DNA from 2 places in the Rhodoferax sp. EU05-FHT12H12 genome. Region 2 is predicted to be linked to the other one. Evidence: predicted binding sites of a transcription regulator. Region 2 holds the regulator's gene; the other holds the start of a gene.
What was found. The regulator FNR, encoded in region 2, switches genes on or off when oxygen is low (the NO sensors DNR and NnrR bind a similar motif). The targets are predictions, from matches to a motif close to TTGATNNNNATCAA.
Positions count from the first base shown of each region.

Region 1 (7,666 bases), on a different contig from region 2:
GGACAGGATGTTGAACACGATGGCAATGGCTGCCAGCACGGTGCCCATCATCACCAGACGCCAATCAATGGCCGCCTGCTTCAGGGAATTCAAAACGGGATTCACATGCGTTCTCCGCAAGACATAAAAAAACCGCGGGCTGACCCCAGCCCGCGGTTGGAGGGCTTCAACTAACTCAGAGAGAAACGCAAATTACTTGCAAGCTGCTGGGCCTTTGGCTGCATCGACACCTTTGCACAGGTCAGCCTTCTTGATCCAGCCGGCCTTGACCACCACATCGAGGTTCTTGGCGGTGATTGGCACGGGCTTCAAGAACTGGGCCTGCAGGGCCACTTTCTTCTCGCCACCGTTCCAGGTTTGGGCAGCAGCTACTTTTTGGCCCTTGGCTAGCACCACGGCAGCGGCAGCAGCGTCGCGGCCCAGGTCGCGGGCGTCTTTCCACACCGACACAGTCTGGCTGCCCAGAGCCACGCGGTTCAGCGCAGCGTGGTCACCATCCTGGCCGGAGACTGGAATGCCCTTGATGCCCTTGGCAGTCAACGCAGCCACCACACCACCGGCGGTACCGTCGTTGGAGGCGACCACCGCGTCAATCTTGCCGCCGGTCTTGGTGATGATTTGTTCCATGTTCTTTTGGGCAACTTCGGGCTTCCAGCCGTCGGTGTATTCCTCGCCCACGATCTTGATGTCGCCCTTTTTCACAGCGGCATCAATGACTTCTTGCTGGCCACCGCGCAGGAAGTTGGCATTGGGGTCAGTAGGGGAGCCCTTGATCATCACGTAGTTGCCCTTGGGCTTGGCTTCCAGAATGGCGCGGGCTTGCATGCGGCCCACTTCCACGTTGTCGAATGTGATGTAGAACACGCCGGGCGCTTCGATCAGGCGGTCATAGGCGACCACGGGGATCTTTTGCTGGTTGGCCTTGTTCACGGCGGGCAGGATGGCGTCCTTGTCCATGGCCAGGATGATCAGGGCCTTGGCGCCTTTGGAAATCAGGCTGTCGATGTCCGCCAGCTGCTTCTCGGGAGAACCGCCAGCGTCAGCGCTGATGTAGGTCGCGCCGTCTTTGGCCAGCTGGGCCTTGATGGCGGCTTCGTCGGTTTTCCAGCGCTCTTCCTGGAAGTTGGACCAGCTCACGCCCACCACTTGGGCAAACGCGCCAGCGGCAGCCAGGCTCAGGGCCAGGGCGGTCAGTGTTGTCTTCAGTTTCATCAATGTCTCCGGTGATTTGGCCTGTGTCAGGCCTATGGTTTTGGAAGGACTCTTCAGAGCCATCGTGCTGCCGTAAATGCAACACGGTGCATTTAGTAAGGACGACAAACTAATTGTTCGGGACTTGGCTGGCGGCGCGAATAGGGATAAACCCGACATAGTTTAATCATCGAACTTAATAAGATCGCCGGATTCTTTCATTTTTCACAAAGGATTGCCACGTGCACCCTCTGGATTGGATTTCCCGGCCCGCAGTGCGAAACGTGGTGGCTGGCCTGGGGCTGGTGTCGGGTGCCTGGGCGGCCGATGCGCCGGCGCCTGCCACGCCACGGTTTGCCGAAGAAACCGACACTGCCGGCCTGCAAAGCCGCTTTGAAGGCGAGGGCGAATACATGGTGGGCGGGGGCGTGGCCACCTTCGATTGCGACGCCGATGGCCTGCCCGAGGTGTACATGACTGCGGGCGTGAACAAAGCCAAGTTCTACCGCAACCGCAGCACGCGTGGCGGTCCGCTCAAGCTGCAAGAAGAGCGCTCGGGCCTGGAGCTGACCAATGCCGTGGGCGCCTACCCGCTGGACATTGACGGCGACGGCCTGACCGACTTGGTGGTGCTGCGCGTGGGCGAGGTGCAGGTGTTCAAAGGGGCGGGCCAGTGCAAGTTCGAGAAGGCCAATGACGCATGGTCCATCCGCACCGGCAACGGCTGGCACACCGCCTTTGCCGCCACCTGGGAGAAAGGCCAAGCCTGGCCCACACTGGCCATTGGTACCTACACCGACCGCAGCAAGCCCGAGTTCCCCTGGGGCAGCTGCACACCGGGCTTGCTGCTGCGCCCCAAAGAGGGTGGCGGTTACCAGCCTGCCACGCCCTTGGTGCCCGGCCACTGCGCGCTGTCCATGCTGTTCTCGGACTGGAGCCGCTCGGGTACGGCCGCGCTGCGTGTGAGCAATGACCGCGAGTATTACAAGGGTGGCGAAGAGCAGCTGTGGCAGCTGCCTGCCGGCGCCGCACCCGCGCTCTACACCGCCGCCCAGGGTTGGAAGCCGCTGCAAATCTGGGGCATGGGCATTGCCAGCCACGACCTCAATGGCGATGGTTACCCCGAGGTATTTTTGACCAGCATGTCTGACAACAAATTGCAGACGCTGGAGGCGGGCGCAGCCCAGCCGCGTTTTACCGACATGGCCTTCAAACGCGGAGTGACGGCGCACCGGCCTTATGTGGGCGGAGATGTGCACCCCAGCACCGCCTGGCACGCCCAGTTTGCCGACATGAACAACGATGGGCTGACGGACCTGTTTGTGGTGAAGGGCAATGTGTCCACCATGCCCGACTTTGCGACACTGGACCCCAACAACCTGTTGCTGCAAAAGGCCGATGGCAACTTTGTGGAAGCGGGTAGCCAGGCCGGACTCGCCAGCTTCAAGCGCGGGCGTGGTGGCATGGTGGCGGATCTGAATGGTGATGGCCTGCTGGACGTGCTGGTGGTGAACCGCTGGGACAAGGCCCAGCTGTGGCGCCAGACCACGGCGGCGCCTGCGGGCCACTGGCTGCAGCTGCGTTTGCAGCAGCCCACCGGCAACCGCGATGCCGTGGGTGCTTGGGTGGAGGTGAAGTTGGGCGAGGGTGATGCGGCCCCCGTGATCCGCCAAGAGCTCACCGTGGGCGGCGGCCATGCCAGTGGCCACCTGGGCTGGATGCACTTTGGTCTGGGCAACGCCACCACGGCACAGCTGCGCGTGGGGTGGCCGCACGGCGGCTGGAGCGACTGGATGCCCGCCAAGGCAGATGCCTTCTACACCCTCAGCCCCCAGGGCCTTGTGAACTGGAAAGCCCCATGAAAACCCGATTGTTCTCGCTGTGCCTGGCAGGCGTCTTTGCCTGGACCAGCGCGCTCTTGCCTGTGCAAGCCCAGCAGGCGGCGCCCGCCGCGCGCCCCGCCAGCGCCTTCAGTGCCAGTGTTGCCACCGAGTGGTTCAACCTGGCCTTGTTGCTGACCCAGCAGACCCCGGGCTACAGCCCGCCCGTGGCCTCGCGTGCCTTGGCCTACCTGGGGCTCACGCTGTACGAGTCGGTGGTGCCCGGCATGCCGCAACACCAAAGCCTGGCGGGCCAGCTCAACGAGCTGCAGTCGCTGCCCTGGGCCCAGCCCGACGAAGTGCTGCACTGGCCCACGGTGGCCAATGCCTCCATGGCGACGATGACGCGGATGATGTTCCCCACGGCCAGCGCCGAAAACAAGGCGCGCATCGACCTGCTGGAGCGCAGCCTGCCACTCAAGTACAGCCAGGACTTCGACCCCAACACGGTCACGCCGGAGATCACCAACCGCTCGGAGACTTTTGGCAAGCTCATGGCCATGGCCATCATGACCTGGGCCCGCACCGATGGCGGCCACGAGGCCTGGGGCCCGCTGCGCCGCAGCCAGAAAAATTACGTGCCCCCGAGTGGCGAAGGCCAGTGGTCGGCCACACCGCCCGCGTTTGCGCAGGCGCTCTTGCCCTGGTGGGGCGAGGTGCGGCCGTTTGTATTGAAGACCAGCAGCAGCTGCGCCGCACCGCCGCATCCCCCGTACTCTGAGAGCCCGGGTTCGGCGTTTTACAAAGAGGCCCAAGAGGTCTACCAGGTGAGCAACAAGGCCACCCAAGAGCAACGCCAGGTGTCGCTGTACTGGGCGGATGACCCACTCAAGACCCCCACGCCTGCGGGCCACTGGGCCTACATAGCCAACGACCTGCTCAAAGTGCAAAAGGCCGACCTGGCCAAGGCCGCCCACACCATGGTGCGCCTGAACCTGGCCATGGCCGACGCCTTTATTGCGGGCTGGAAAACCAAGTACACCGCCAACCTGCTGCGCCCGGTGACCTATGTGCAACTGGTGATCGACAGCAACTGGGTGCCTACCCTGATGCACACGCCACCGTTCCCGGAATACCCCTCAGGCCACTCGGTGCAGTCCAGCGCGGCGGCCGGAGTGCTGGAGCAGGTGTTTGGCGCCAACCAGCCGTTTACCGACAACACCCACAACGACCGCGGCTGGGGCCCGCGCACCTTTGCCAGCTTCAAGGTGGCGGCAGACGAAGCGGCCATCTCGCGCATGTACGCGGGCATCCACTTCCGCAGCGGTATCGAGGGGGGCAAGGTGCAGGGGCGCTGTGTCGCCCAGCAGGTGCTGGCGCTCAAGCTGGCGCGCTGAGCCGGGGGCTGGGCTGCGCTCTCAGCCCTCGCCCACACCAATGGGTGCGGGCGCACGCATCACGATGCGGGTGAACAGGCGATCGAAGGCCGGGTCGCGTGGGTGCTGGCCGGTCAATGGGTCGCAGTTGTTGGCGAAGGCTGCGTCCAGTTCGGCCCAGTCGGCATCGCTGAGCACCGCTTGGGCCACGGGCAGGATGGCGGTTTCTTCCAGCTTCATGTGGGTCAGGTAGGCGGCTACATAGCGGCGTACGGCGGTGTCAAACGCCGCGTGGCGGCTTTCCCCCAGCAGTTCCCAGGCCAGCAGCAGGTGCTGCAATTCGCGCACGGCGGCCTCGCTGCGGGCGTGGTCTTTTTCCAGCTGGGTGATGGCCTCCAGGGTCTGGGGCGCCAGGCGCACCACGCGCGGAAACAGCAGGTCCGATTCCTTGGGGTGGTGCAGGCGCTCGGGGAACTCGTCAATGTAGAAGAGCATGGCGCGCAGCACGTCAAAAAATCGTTCGGGTTCGTCACCGGGGCCACGGTCCAGCATCAGCAGCAGTGACTGCAGCATGGCGGCCAGGGCGGCGTGTTCGTCTTTGATGGTTTGCAGGCTGCTACGGGGCATGGCGTGTCTCCGGTAATTGTGCGAGAGCTTCCCACGCACGCCAGCCCAAGAGCTTGATGCAGGTCAACGGCCGTGTTGCTAGCCGTTCGGACCTTTGGGGCGTGCACGGCTCAAGTAGCGCCGTTACCATCACTGCTGTGCGCCGCCCGGCGCGGTACTGACGTCCTTATTCCTTGCCCTTGCTATGACGACACCACTGTCCCCCCGAGTCCTGACCTGGTTGCACCGCCTGGCCTATGCGCTGGGTGCGCTGGTGTTGCTATGGGGGCTGGCCTGGGCGCTGGTGCCGTCCATTGCCAAAAGCCAGGCGCAAACCCGGCTATCGGCGTTGCTGGGCCGTGTGGTCACCATCGGTGCCATCGAGTTTGCGCCCTGGTCGCTGGAGCTCACAGTGCGCGAGCTGGCCGTGGCCAAGGCCGACGGCAGTGGCCCGCAGTTCAGCGTAGCCAGGGTCTATGTAGATGCCGAGCTGCAGTCGCTGCTGCGTCTGGCGCCCGTGGTGGACGCGGTGGCCGTGGAGGCGCCCACGCTGTACCTCACCCACACGGGCAAGGGGCAGTACGACATCGACGACATCGTGCAGCGCCTGCAGGCACCTTCGGACGCGCCTGCAGGAGATCCGCTGCGCTTTGCGGTCTACAACGTCACCCTCAGTGGCGGCAGCGTGGACTACACCGACCAGGCGCTGCAAGGCCAGCCGCGCCAGCACACGCTGCGCGAGCTGCAGCTCAGCGTGCCTTTTCTCAGCAACTTTGATTCCAAGCGTGATGTGCTGGTGGCGCCACGGCTGGCCTTTGTGCTCAATGGCAGTGCCTTTGATACCGCGGCCCAGGGCACGCCGTTCGCCCAAACCCGCCAGGGCGAGGCGCAGCTGAAGATCAGCCAGTTGGACCTCAAGCCCTATCTGCCCTACCTGCCGGCAGGCCTGCCTGTGCAGCCGCAAAGCGCGGTGGTGGATGCAGAACTCAAGATCGGTTTTGTGCAGCAACCGCAAACCGCAGTCACGCTCTCGGGCGTGGTCACCGTGAGCCAACTGGCCGTGGCGGATGCCACCGGCGCGCCCTTGCTGTCGGTGGACGCGGTGCGCACCGAGCTGGCCGATGTGCGCCCACTGGAGCAGCAGGTAAAGCTGGGTGCGGTGGAGATCAGCAACCCGCGCTTGCAGGTGCTGCGCGCGCGCAATGGCCGCCTCAATCTGGCGCTTGCCAGCACAGGGGCAGCCAAAGACGCTCCTAAAACAGGAGCTGCTCGCGCAGACACCACGGGGGCTACAGGCCCAAAAGGCACTGAAACGCCAGCTACTGCCAAACCGTGGGCCTTGGCGCTGGAGCGCCTGGCGCTGCGGGGTGGCCAGGTGGACTGGCAGGACCAACAAACCCCGGCCAAGCTGGCGCTGACCGAGCTGGAGCTCACGGCCCAGGGCCTGCACTGGCCCATGGACCAGGCGGTGCGCGCCGAGGCCAGCGCCAACCTGCCCGCGGGCAAGACCAGCGCGCGCCTGACCCTGCAGGCAGAGGGGACCGACCAGCAAGGCAGCGCCCAAGCCACCGTCAATGGCCTGGCCCTGGCACTGGCCGACCCCTACTTGGCCGCATGGCTGCAGCCCACGGTGCGCGGCGTGCTGGACGCCGAACTGGGTGCCACCTGGGCCGGTGACAAGCTGCAGGCCACGGTGAAACAACTGGCCGTGCGCGACGCGGGCCTGGTGGCCAGCAAGGCCATGGCGGCCGCTGCCACCACCACGGGCAATACGCGCAACTCTGAGGGCCCCAGCTCCCAGGACCTGCCCAAGTTCAAGCTGCTCGAAGTGAGCGATGCCCAGGTGGACCTGGCGGCTCGGACTGCCCGCGTGGGCAAGCTGCTGCTGGCCGGTGCCAGCAGCGGCGTGCGCCGCGAGACGGACGGGACATGGATGTTTGAGCGCTGGCTGAAAGCAGCCCACGGCGCCGCGCCCCTTGCCCCAGCCGCCGCTACCCCGGCTGCAACCGCGCCCCCCGCAGCGCCCTGGAAAGTGGCGCTGGGCGAGCTGCAGCTGCAAAACGCTGCTGTGCAGTTCACCGACCGCGTGAACGCGCGCCCGGTGCGGCTGGATATTTCAGCCCTCAACCTGCAGGCCAAGGGTGCCGCGCTGGATGGCAAGAAGCCAGTGCCGGTGACGCTGAGCGCCCGCGTGAAGTCGGGCCAGGCCGAAGCCGGCAGCCTGCGTTACCAAGGCACCGTGGCCTGGGACCCGGTGCAAGCCCAGGGCGCCGTGGAGTTGCTGGAGCTGCCGGCGCATGCGCTCGCGCCCTACGTGGCCAGCCAGGTGAACCTGGATGTGCTGCGGGCCGATGCCAGCTTCAAGGGCCAGCTGCGTTTTGCCAGCACGGCCAAGGGGCCGGAGGTCGCACTCAAGGGTGATGCACAGCTGGAAGACTTCCGTGCCAACACCGTGCAAGGCGCGGCCGGCAGTTTTGCCGAGGAGCTGCTGAGCTGGAAGTCGCTCAACGTGCCCGGCATCGACCTGGCCATGGTGCCCGGTGCCGCCACGCGGGTGAACGTGCGCGAGGCGGCGCTGTCCGACTTTTACGCCCGTCTTATCGTCAACCCCAATGGCCGCCTGAACCTGCAGGACCTGAGCAAAACCCCGGCCCAGGCCGAGGCGGCCGCCAG
Region 1 covers NZ_JBYTDI010000002.1:774,267-781,932, forward strand. Annotated here, with positions in the region: gene AC3WS7_RS08460 (sugar ABC transporter permease) at 1-51, opposite strand, end outside; gene xylF (D-xylose ABC transporter substrate-binding protein) at 193-1,212, opposite strand; gene AC3WS7_RS08470 (CRTAC1 family protein) at 1,434-3,053, shown strand; gene AC3WS7_RS08475 (vanadium-dependent haloperoxidase) at 3,050-4,408, shown strand; gene AC3WS7_RS08480 (hemerythrin domain-containing protein) at 4,430-5,014, opposite strand; gene AC3WS7_RS08485 (DUF748 domain-containing protein) at 5,199-7,666, shown strand, end outside.
Region 1: the regulator FNR is predicted to act here: its motif matches at 5,068-5,081, upstream of AC3WS7_RS08480 (hemerythrin domain-containing protein).

Region 2 (7,666 bases):
ATGGCCAATTCGACGCTATCCCGCGTCAGCTCTGCGGGAGTAGCTCCGAAAAACGTAGCATCCCACTCGGCCAACCACCAGGGGTTGTGGTACGCCTCGCGGCCCAGCATCACGCCGTCCACATGCGCCAGCTGCTCTGCTACCTGCACACTGGTGGTCAAGCCGCCATTGATGGCGATGGTGAGGTGGGGAAAGTCTTGTTTGAGCTGGTGCACCAGTTCGTAACGCAGCGGCGGAATCTCGCGATTCTCTTTGGGGCTCAGGCCCTTGAGCCAGGCGTTGCGCGCATGGGCAATAAACACGGAGCAGCCGGCATCGGCCACGGTGCCGACAAAGTCGCGCACAAAGCCGTAGCTCTCTTCTTTATCGATGCCAATGCGGTGCTTCACGGTCACGGGAATGTCCACCACGTCCACCATGGCCTTCACGCAGTCGGCAACCAAGGGGGCCTCGTTCATCAGGCAGGCGCCAAACGCGCCGCGCTGCACGCGCTCCGACGGGCAGCCGCAGTTGATGTTGATTTCGTCGTAGCCCCAGTCCTCCCCGAGCTTGGCGCACTGCGCCAAGTCGGCCGGCTCACTGCCGCCCAGTTGCAGGGCCACGGGGTGTTCCTCGGTGTTGAAGCGCAGGTGGCGCGGCACATCGCCATGGATCAGCGCGCCGGTGGTCACCATCTCGGTGTACAGCAGCGCGTGGCGACTCAACAGGCGGTGAAAGTAGCGGCAATGGCGATCCGTCCAGTCCATCATGGGTGCAACGGACAGGCGCCAGGGGCTCAGCGCGGACGTGGGGGTGCCGGACAGCGGCAAGACAGAAGACATGGACCGGATTATCCCAGCCCGGCACGTCCTCCGCGGCCCACAGGTTTTTAGAGCGTAACGTGCAAGCGGTTGCGGCCGTTCTGCTTGGCCTGGTAGAGCGCTTGGTCAGCACGGCTCACCAGATCGACAGGGTCGGTTTTGGCCTCGGCCATGGCGGCCCCCACGCTCACCGTCACCGGACGGTGCAAACCTTGCAAGTTCTGCACGGCAAGGCGGATACGTTCAGCCACAGCGCGCGTGTCGGCCACCTGGGTGTCGGGCAGGATGACGGCAAACTCCTCCCCTCCGTAGCGGGCCACATGGTCGTAGGCCCGTGCCTGCGACTTGATGGCGGCAGCCACCGCCTGCAAGGCCTGGTCACCGGCCAGGTGGCCATATTGGTCGTTGTAGGCTTTGAAGTGGTCCACATCCACCATCAGCAGGGCCAAGGGAGAGCGGGTGCGCAAGGCGCGGGCGTATTCATTGGCCAGCAGCCGGTCAAAGGCGCGGCGGTTTTTGAGCGTGGTCAGCGCGTCCGTCAGTGTCTGTTCCGACAGCTCCTCATTGATTCCCTTCAACTGCCGCTGGGTCTCTTCCAGCTCGCGCTGGCGCAGGGTGTGCGCACGCGACAGCAGTTCCAGCTCGGCGTTGGCACGCCGCAGGGCCAGCAGCTGCACCACCTGACGCGACAAGGCTTTCAGTGCCTCTGCCTGCGCCTCCGTGAGTTTGCGAGGCACACGGTCGATGACACACACCGTGCCCAGCGCGGCACCCGAAGGCGTCAACAGCGGTGCGCCCGCATAAAAGCGGACGCCCTCTTCCCCGGTCACCAGCGGGTTGTTGGCAAAACGGCTGTCGTCCAGCGCGTCGGGCACTTCCATGAGGGCATGGGGTTCGGTGATGGCGTGCGCACAAAAAGCAATGCCACGTGGGGTCTCCATGGCATTCATACCAACCCTGGCCTTGAACCACTGGCGGTCTTCGTCGATCAGGGAAATCAGCGCAATCGGGGTGTCGCAAATAAAGGAGGCGAGCTTGACGACATCGTCATAGGCCTGCTCAGCCGCGGAGTCCAGGACGCCAAAACTGCGCAGTTCTTCCAGACGCAAAGCCTCGGCAGTGGCAGTGGTTCGATCCATGGAGCGCGCCCTCCAACGGGGAGTGGTTTTTGACGTGCATCAAGGGGTAATGCACCAAGGGGCCTGATTGTGCATCAGCCCCATCCACAAGGCCCAAGCCGAGCTGGCTGCCAGCGCGGCGCCAGCCAGACGCACGCCCCAGGTTCCATCGCCCATCTGCGCCCCCTGCAGGCGCAACCACAGCCATGGCCCCAGCAGCATGGTGACCGAGGTGCCCAGGGCGAACAAAGCCATCACCCCGGCACCGCTGACCACATCGCCCGCCAGCGCAGCCACCAGCAAGGCTGAATACAACAGGCCGCAGGGCAACAATGCCCACAACATGCCCAGCCCCAGCGGCGCACCGCGCCCCCATCGCAAGCCCAGGTTGCGGGTGCGACTCCATACCGCGCGTGCTCCCGCCTGCAGCCACAGCGGCTGGCGCCCCTGCCACAGCAGCAGCAGGCCCAGCACCAGTGCCGCCACATGCACCATGGACCACACGGGCCGCAGCGCAGCGCTCTGCACCGTAAGCCAGCCCAGGCCCTGCATGGAGGCCGCGGCCAGCCCCCCAAGCGTGGCGTAACCCACTACCCGGCCGATTTGAAACAGAAGGAGTGCAGAGTTCTGGCGCGGACCCGCAGCCTGGCCGATGCCTGCACAGGCAGCACCACACATGGCCACACAGTGGGGCCCACCCACCAAGCCCATCACCAAGGCCGTGATTGCCAGAGACGATTGCATCCGACGATGCTAAATGATCTTGGAAAAACGGGCCCGTGTACGGTCAGTTTGCAAATACTTGTCAAACACCATGGCCACGGCTCTGACAAAAAACCAGCCTTGGGTAGTGACCTGGATGCCGCTGTCATCCAGCACCACCATGCCCTGCTCGGCCAGCGCCTGCAAGGCCACCAGTTCGCTGGCAAAGTAGTTTTTGAAGTCCACCAAATACGCGAGGTTGATGGATTCATACTGCAACTGGCCCTGGCACATCAGCGCCATGATGACGGCGCGGCGTACCAGGTCATCACGGGTTACCGCCAGGCCACGCACTACGGGAAAGCGTCCTTGGTTCAGGTAGTCGTAGTACTCATCCAGCGTTTTGGCGTTCTGGCTGTAGCTGGCACCAATGCGGCCAATGGCCGAGACGCCCAGCGCAATCAGATCGCAATCGGGCTGCGTGCTGTACCCCTGGAAATTGCGATGCAGGCGCCCTTGCCGCTTGGCCACCGCCAGCGAGTCTTCCGGCAAGGCGAAATGGTCCATTCCCACATACACATAACCCGCACCCATAAAGGCAGCCAGGGAGCGTGACAACATGGACACCTTGGACGCCGCGCTGGGCAACTCCACCGTGGCAATGCGCCGCTGGGGCTTGAAGCGCTCGGGCAAATGCGCGTAGGCGTATAGCGCAATACGGTCGGGCCGCAACTGGTTCACCTGGGCCAGCGTGCGGTCAAACGACTCAGGGCTCTGCTGGGGCAAGCCATAGATCAAGTCCACATTGATGGACTCAAAGCCGCGCGCGCGCGCAGCCTCCACCAGCGCAAACACCTGCTCAGCGGGCTGCACGCGGTGCACAGCCTTTTGCACTGCGGGGTCAAAATCCTGGACCCCAAAGCTCAGACGGTTGAAGCCGAGCTCGGCCAGGGTGTCCAGACGCTGCGCGTCAATGGTGCGGGGGTCCACTTCAATGGAGTATTCGCCGCCGGGCGCGAGGTTGAAATTGCGCCGCAGCATGCCCATCAGCTCGCCCAACTCGGCGTCACTCAAGAAGGTGGGGCTGCCGCCACCCAGGTGCAACTGGCTCACGGTCTGGCCGGTACCGATGCACGCGGTATGCAGGTCCACCTCGCGGCTCAGGTAGCGCAGGTAGGTCGCTGCCTTGTCATGGTGCTTGGTGATGATTTTGTTGCAGGCGCAGTAGTAGCATAGCGACTCGCAAAAGGGAATATGCACATACAGGGACAAGGGTAGCGCCAAGGCAGCGGCGCCGCTACGGCGCTGGGCCAGTGCCTGGGCATAGTCATCCGCGGTGAAGGCTTCGACAAAGCGGTCTGCCGTCGGGTAGGAGGTGTAGCGCGGCCCCGAAACGTCAAAACGGGTCAACAAATTTTCAGAGATGGGCGGGGTGTCGAGGACGGCGTTCATGGATACTCCAAACTGGCATCACAAATGTCGCCCAAACGCCCGCGGCGGACATTGATACAGATCAAGCCCGCGATGGGTGCCAAGGCGGATAATTGACTTGCATCAGGGGAACCACATGTTTGAACCAAGCACTCCATCCGGCAAACCAGGCGAGGCGCATGCGCACATTGCCATCACGCCCGTACCAACCGCGCCCCTGAGCCCGCACACCATCAAGGTCGCCTGCTCCAACTGCAACCTGCGTGAACTCTGCATGCCCCTGGGTCTGAGCCCCAGCGAACTGGAGAAGATTGACGATGTGGTGGCCAGCCGCCGCAAAGTCAAACGGGGTAGCACCCTCTTCCGCAATGGCGAGCGTTTTACCAGCCTCTACGCCATTCGCACCGGCTTCTTCAAGACCTGCGTGGCCTCGGAGGACGGGCGTGACCAGGTCACCGGCTTTCAGATGGCGGGTGAAGTAATTGGTCTGGACGGCATCGTCAACGATCACCACACCTGCGACGCCGTGGCGCTGGAAGACGCCGAAGTCTGCGTTATGCCCTTTGAGCGCATTGAAGAACTGTCACGCGAAGTGAACGCACTGCAGCGCCACGTGCACAAGATCATGAGCCGCGAGATCGTGCGGGAGAACGGCGTCATGCTGCTGCTGGGCAGCATGCGCGCCGAAGAGCGCCTGGCCGCCTTCCTGTTGAACCTGGTGCAGCGGTTGCACGCACGCGGCTTCTCGCAGTCGGAGTTGGTACTGCGCATGACGCGCGAAGAAATTGGCAGCTACCTCGGCCTCAAGCTCGAAACCGTCAGCCGCACTTTTTCAAAGTTTGTGGAAGACGGCATCGTGGAAGTGAAACAGCGTCACGTGCGCATCTTGAACACCGATGCCCTCAAAGACATCGTGAATCCTAAAGTCTGCAACTGATCAGTCGTTGACCTCTGCAGGGCTGAGACACAGCAGTGCTGCCAGTCCACTGGCGACCAGCGCGATCACCCAAAACACAAAGAACGCCACGGTGTAAACACCCTGGCGCGAGAACTCCACAGGCCGCCCCAGCCAGTGCAACTCATGCGGGTCGACAAACGCGAACACCAACACCTCCAGCAAACACGCCGTCAAAAAAGCAGGCCACACAATTGCTGTCCATTTGACTTTGGGCATGGTGCGCCTCTTGGGAATCAGGGTTTGGACTGGGCCACAGGCGCTTTGACGCCCGTCGCAGCGTGGTTACGCGCTTGCATGGCGGGCGCCAGGCTCTCCGGGGCACCTTCCAGCGTACGGTTGATCTCAATGCCCTTTTGGTAGTAGTTTTGGTCCACCACCGGGTCTGCACCGGACATGGCCAGGTACAGCGTGACGAAGCCGGCGACCACCACAATGGCCGGGCCAGACAACACCAACCAGACGTGGCCAAAGTGCCACCAGGGTTGGGAGGAGATAGAAGGAGAGTCCATGGTGAATCCTTAACGGGGAACGATAAACACCGATTTTTCGGTCACGGCCATCTTGTGCTCCGCATCGGCCACTTCAAATTGGATGGCGTGTGAGCCTGCGGGGACGGCCTCATATGGCACTTGCACCCGGACCGCGACCCAGCGCGCCTGGGTAGCACCAATGGCAACGGTAGGGCTGTCCAACTGGATGCTGATGCCCTCTATCCCGCTGGCGCCAATGCGGAAGTCCTGGTCCTGCTCCGTCGCATTCATGATCTGCAGGCGGTATACGTTTTCGATCTTGCCGCCTTGCACGATACGCGCCAGCGTGCCACGGTCACGCACCACATCCACCTTGAACGGCGAGCGCAGCGCCAAACTCGCCAGCATGGCCACCACCACCGCCAACAAAATGCCGCTGTACACCAGCACCCGGGGGCGCAGTACATGGCGAATGGTCTGGGCACGGGTCCAGTGTTGGCTCACCGCATTTTGGGTGGAGTACTTCACCAGTCCCCGGGCGTAGCCCATCTTGTCCATCACGGTGTCGCATACATCCGCACACGCGCCACAGCCAATGCACTCGTACTGCAGGCCCTTGCGGATGTCGATGCCGGTGGGGCACACCTGTACACACAGGCTGCAGTCCACACAGGCCCCCAGGTTCAGGGCCAGGGGATCTGCCTTGCGCGACCGCGCGCCACGGGGCTCTCCACGCTCTTGGTCATAGGTCACCACCAGGGTGTCCTTGTCGAACATGGCACTCTGAAAACGGGCATACGGGCACATGTATTTGCACACCTGCTCGCGCATGTAACCGGCATTGCCATACGTGGCAAAACCATAAAACAGAATCCAGAAACTTTCCCAGGGACCCAAGCCCCATTGCAAAACCTCTTGGCTGAGGGTGTGGATGGGGGTGAAGTAGCCCACAAAGGTAAACCCGGTCCACAACGCCACGACAACCCACATGCCCTGTTTGGCTGCTTTGCGCCATACCTTGTCCCAATTCCAGGGGCCTGCATCACGGCGCATGCGGGCGGAACGGTCGCCTTCGGCAAGCTTTTCCATCCAGAGAAAAATTTCGGTGTACACCGTTTGCGGGCAGGCATAACCACACCACAAACGCCCTGCCACCGCTGTGAACAAAAACAGCGCCAAGGCGGAAATCACCAGTATCCCGGTAAGGTAAACAAAGTCTTGCGGGTAGAGAACCAGATTGAAAATATAGAAACGCCGCGCCCCCAGATCAAAGAGCACGGCTTGGCGCTGGCCCCACTCCAGCCAGGGCAAACCATAAAACACGAGCTGTGTGAGAAACACCAGCGCCCAACGCCACTTGGAGAAATACCCAGACACACTGCGCGGGTAGATCTTCTTGTGCGCCTCGTACAAGGCCACCATTTCTGCATCGGCCCCGGGCGGTGGCTCTATCGGGCCACGGTCCGGAGACGGCGCAATCGGAATGACTTTGCGGGGCGAGTCGGGGGCTGTGTTCAACACAATGTCCTGAAAAGCGGTCGCTTACTTGGCAGGCGCGCCGTTGTTGGACATGCCCCAGACATAGGCAGCCAGCACCTGAATCTGCGCTGCAGTCAACTTGTCAGCCTGTGCAGGCATCTGGTTGACCTTGCCGTTGTTGATCATGGCCACAATCGCGTTCTCGCCATAACCATGCAGCCAGACATCATCCGTCAGGTTGGGCGCGCCCAGGGCGATATTGCCCTTGCCGTCGCCACCGTGGCAGGCCGCACAGGCGGCAAACTTGGGTTTGCCCAGAGCGGCACGCACCGAGTCGTGGGGGCTGCCGGAGAGGCTCAACACATAGTGCGCCACGTTCTTCACATCATCTCCGGTACCTACAGCAGCAGCCATGGGCGGCATCTGTCCCACACGGCCCAAAGTTAGTGTCTCGGCGATTTTTTCCGGTGTACCGCCGTGCAGCCAATCCGCATCGGTCAGGTTGGGGAAACCCTTGGAGCCGCGAGCATCGGAGCCATGGCACTGCGAGCAGTTGTTCATGAACAAACGCTCACCGATCGCATGGGCTTGCGGATCCTTGGACACGTCTTCGGGCTTCATGGACGCAAACTTGGCGTACAGCGGGGCCACTTCCTGATTGCCCTTGGCCACTTCAGCCTGGTACTGGCCCTCCTGGGTCCAGCCCAG
Region 2 covers NZ_JBYTDI010000001.1:71,416-79,081, reverse strand. Annotated here, with positions in the region: gene dusA (tRNA dihydrouridine(20/20a) synthase DusA) at 1-821, opposite strand, end outside; gene AC3WS7_RS00350 (GGDEF domain-containing protein) at 869-1,939, opposite strand; gene AC3WS7_RS00345 (sulfite exporter TauE/SafE family protein) at 1,979-2,662, opposite strand; gene hemN (oxygen-independent coproporphyrinogen III oxidase) at 2,672-4,072, opposite strand; gene fnr (fumarate/nitrate reduction transcriptional regulator Fnr) at 4,269-4,988, shown strand; gene AC3WS7_RS00330 (hypothetical protein) at 4,989-5,225, opposite strand; gene AC3WS7_RS00325 (FixH family protein) at 5,243-5,518, opposite strand; gene ccoG (cytochrome c oxidase accessory protein CcoG) at 5,528-6,997, opposite strand; gene ccoP (cytochrome-c oxidase, cbb3-type subunit III) at 7,022-7,666, opposite strand, start outside.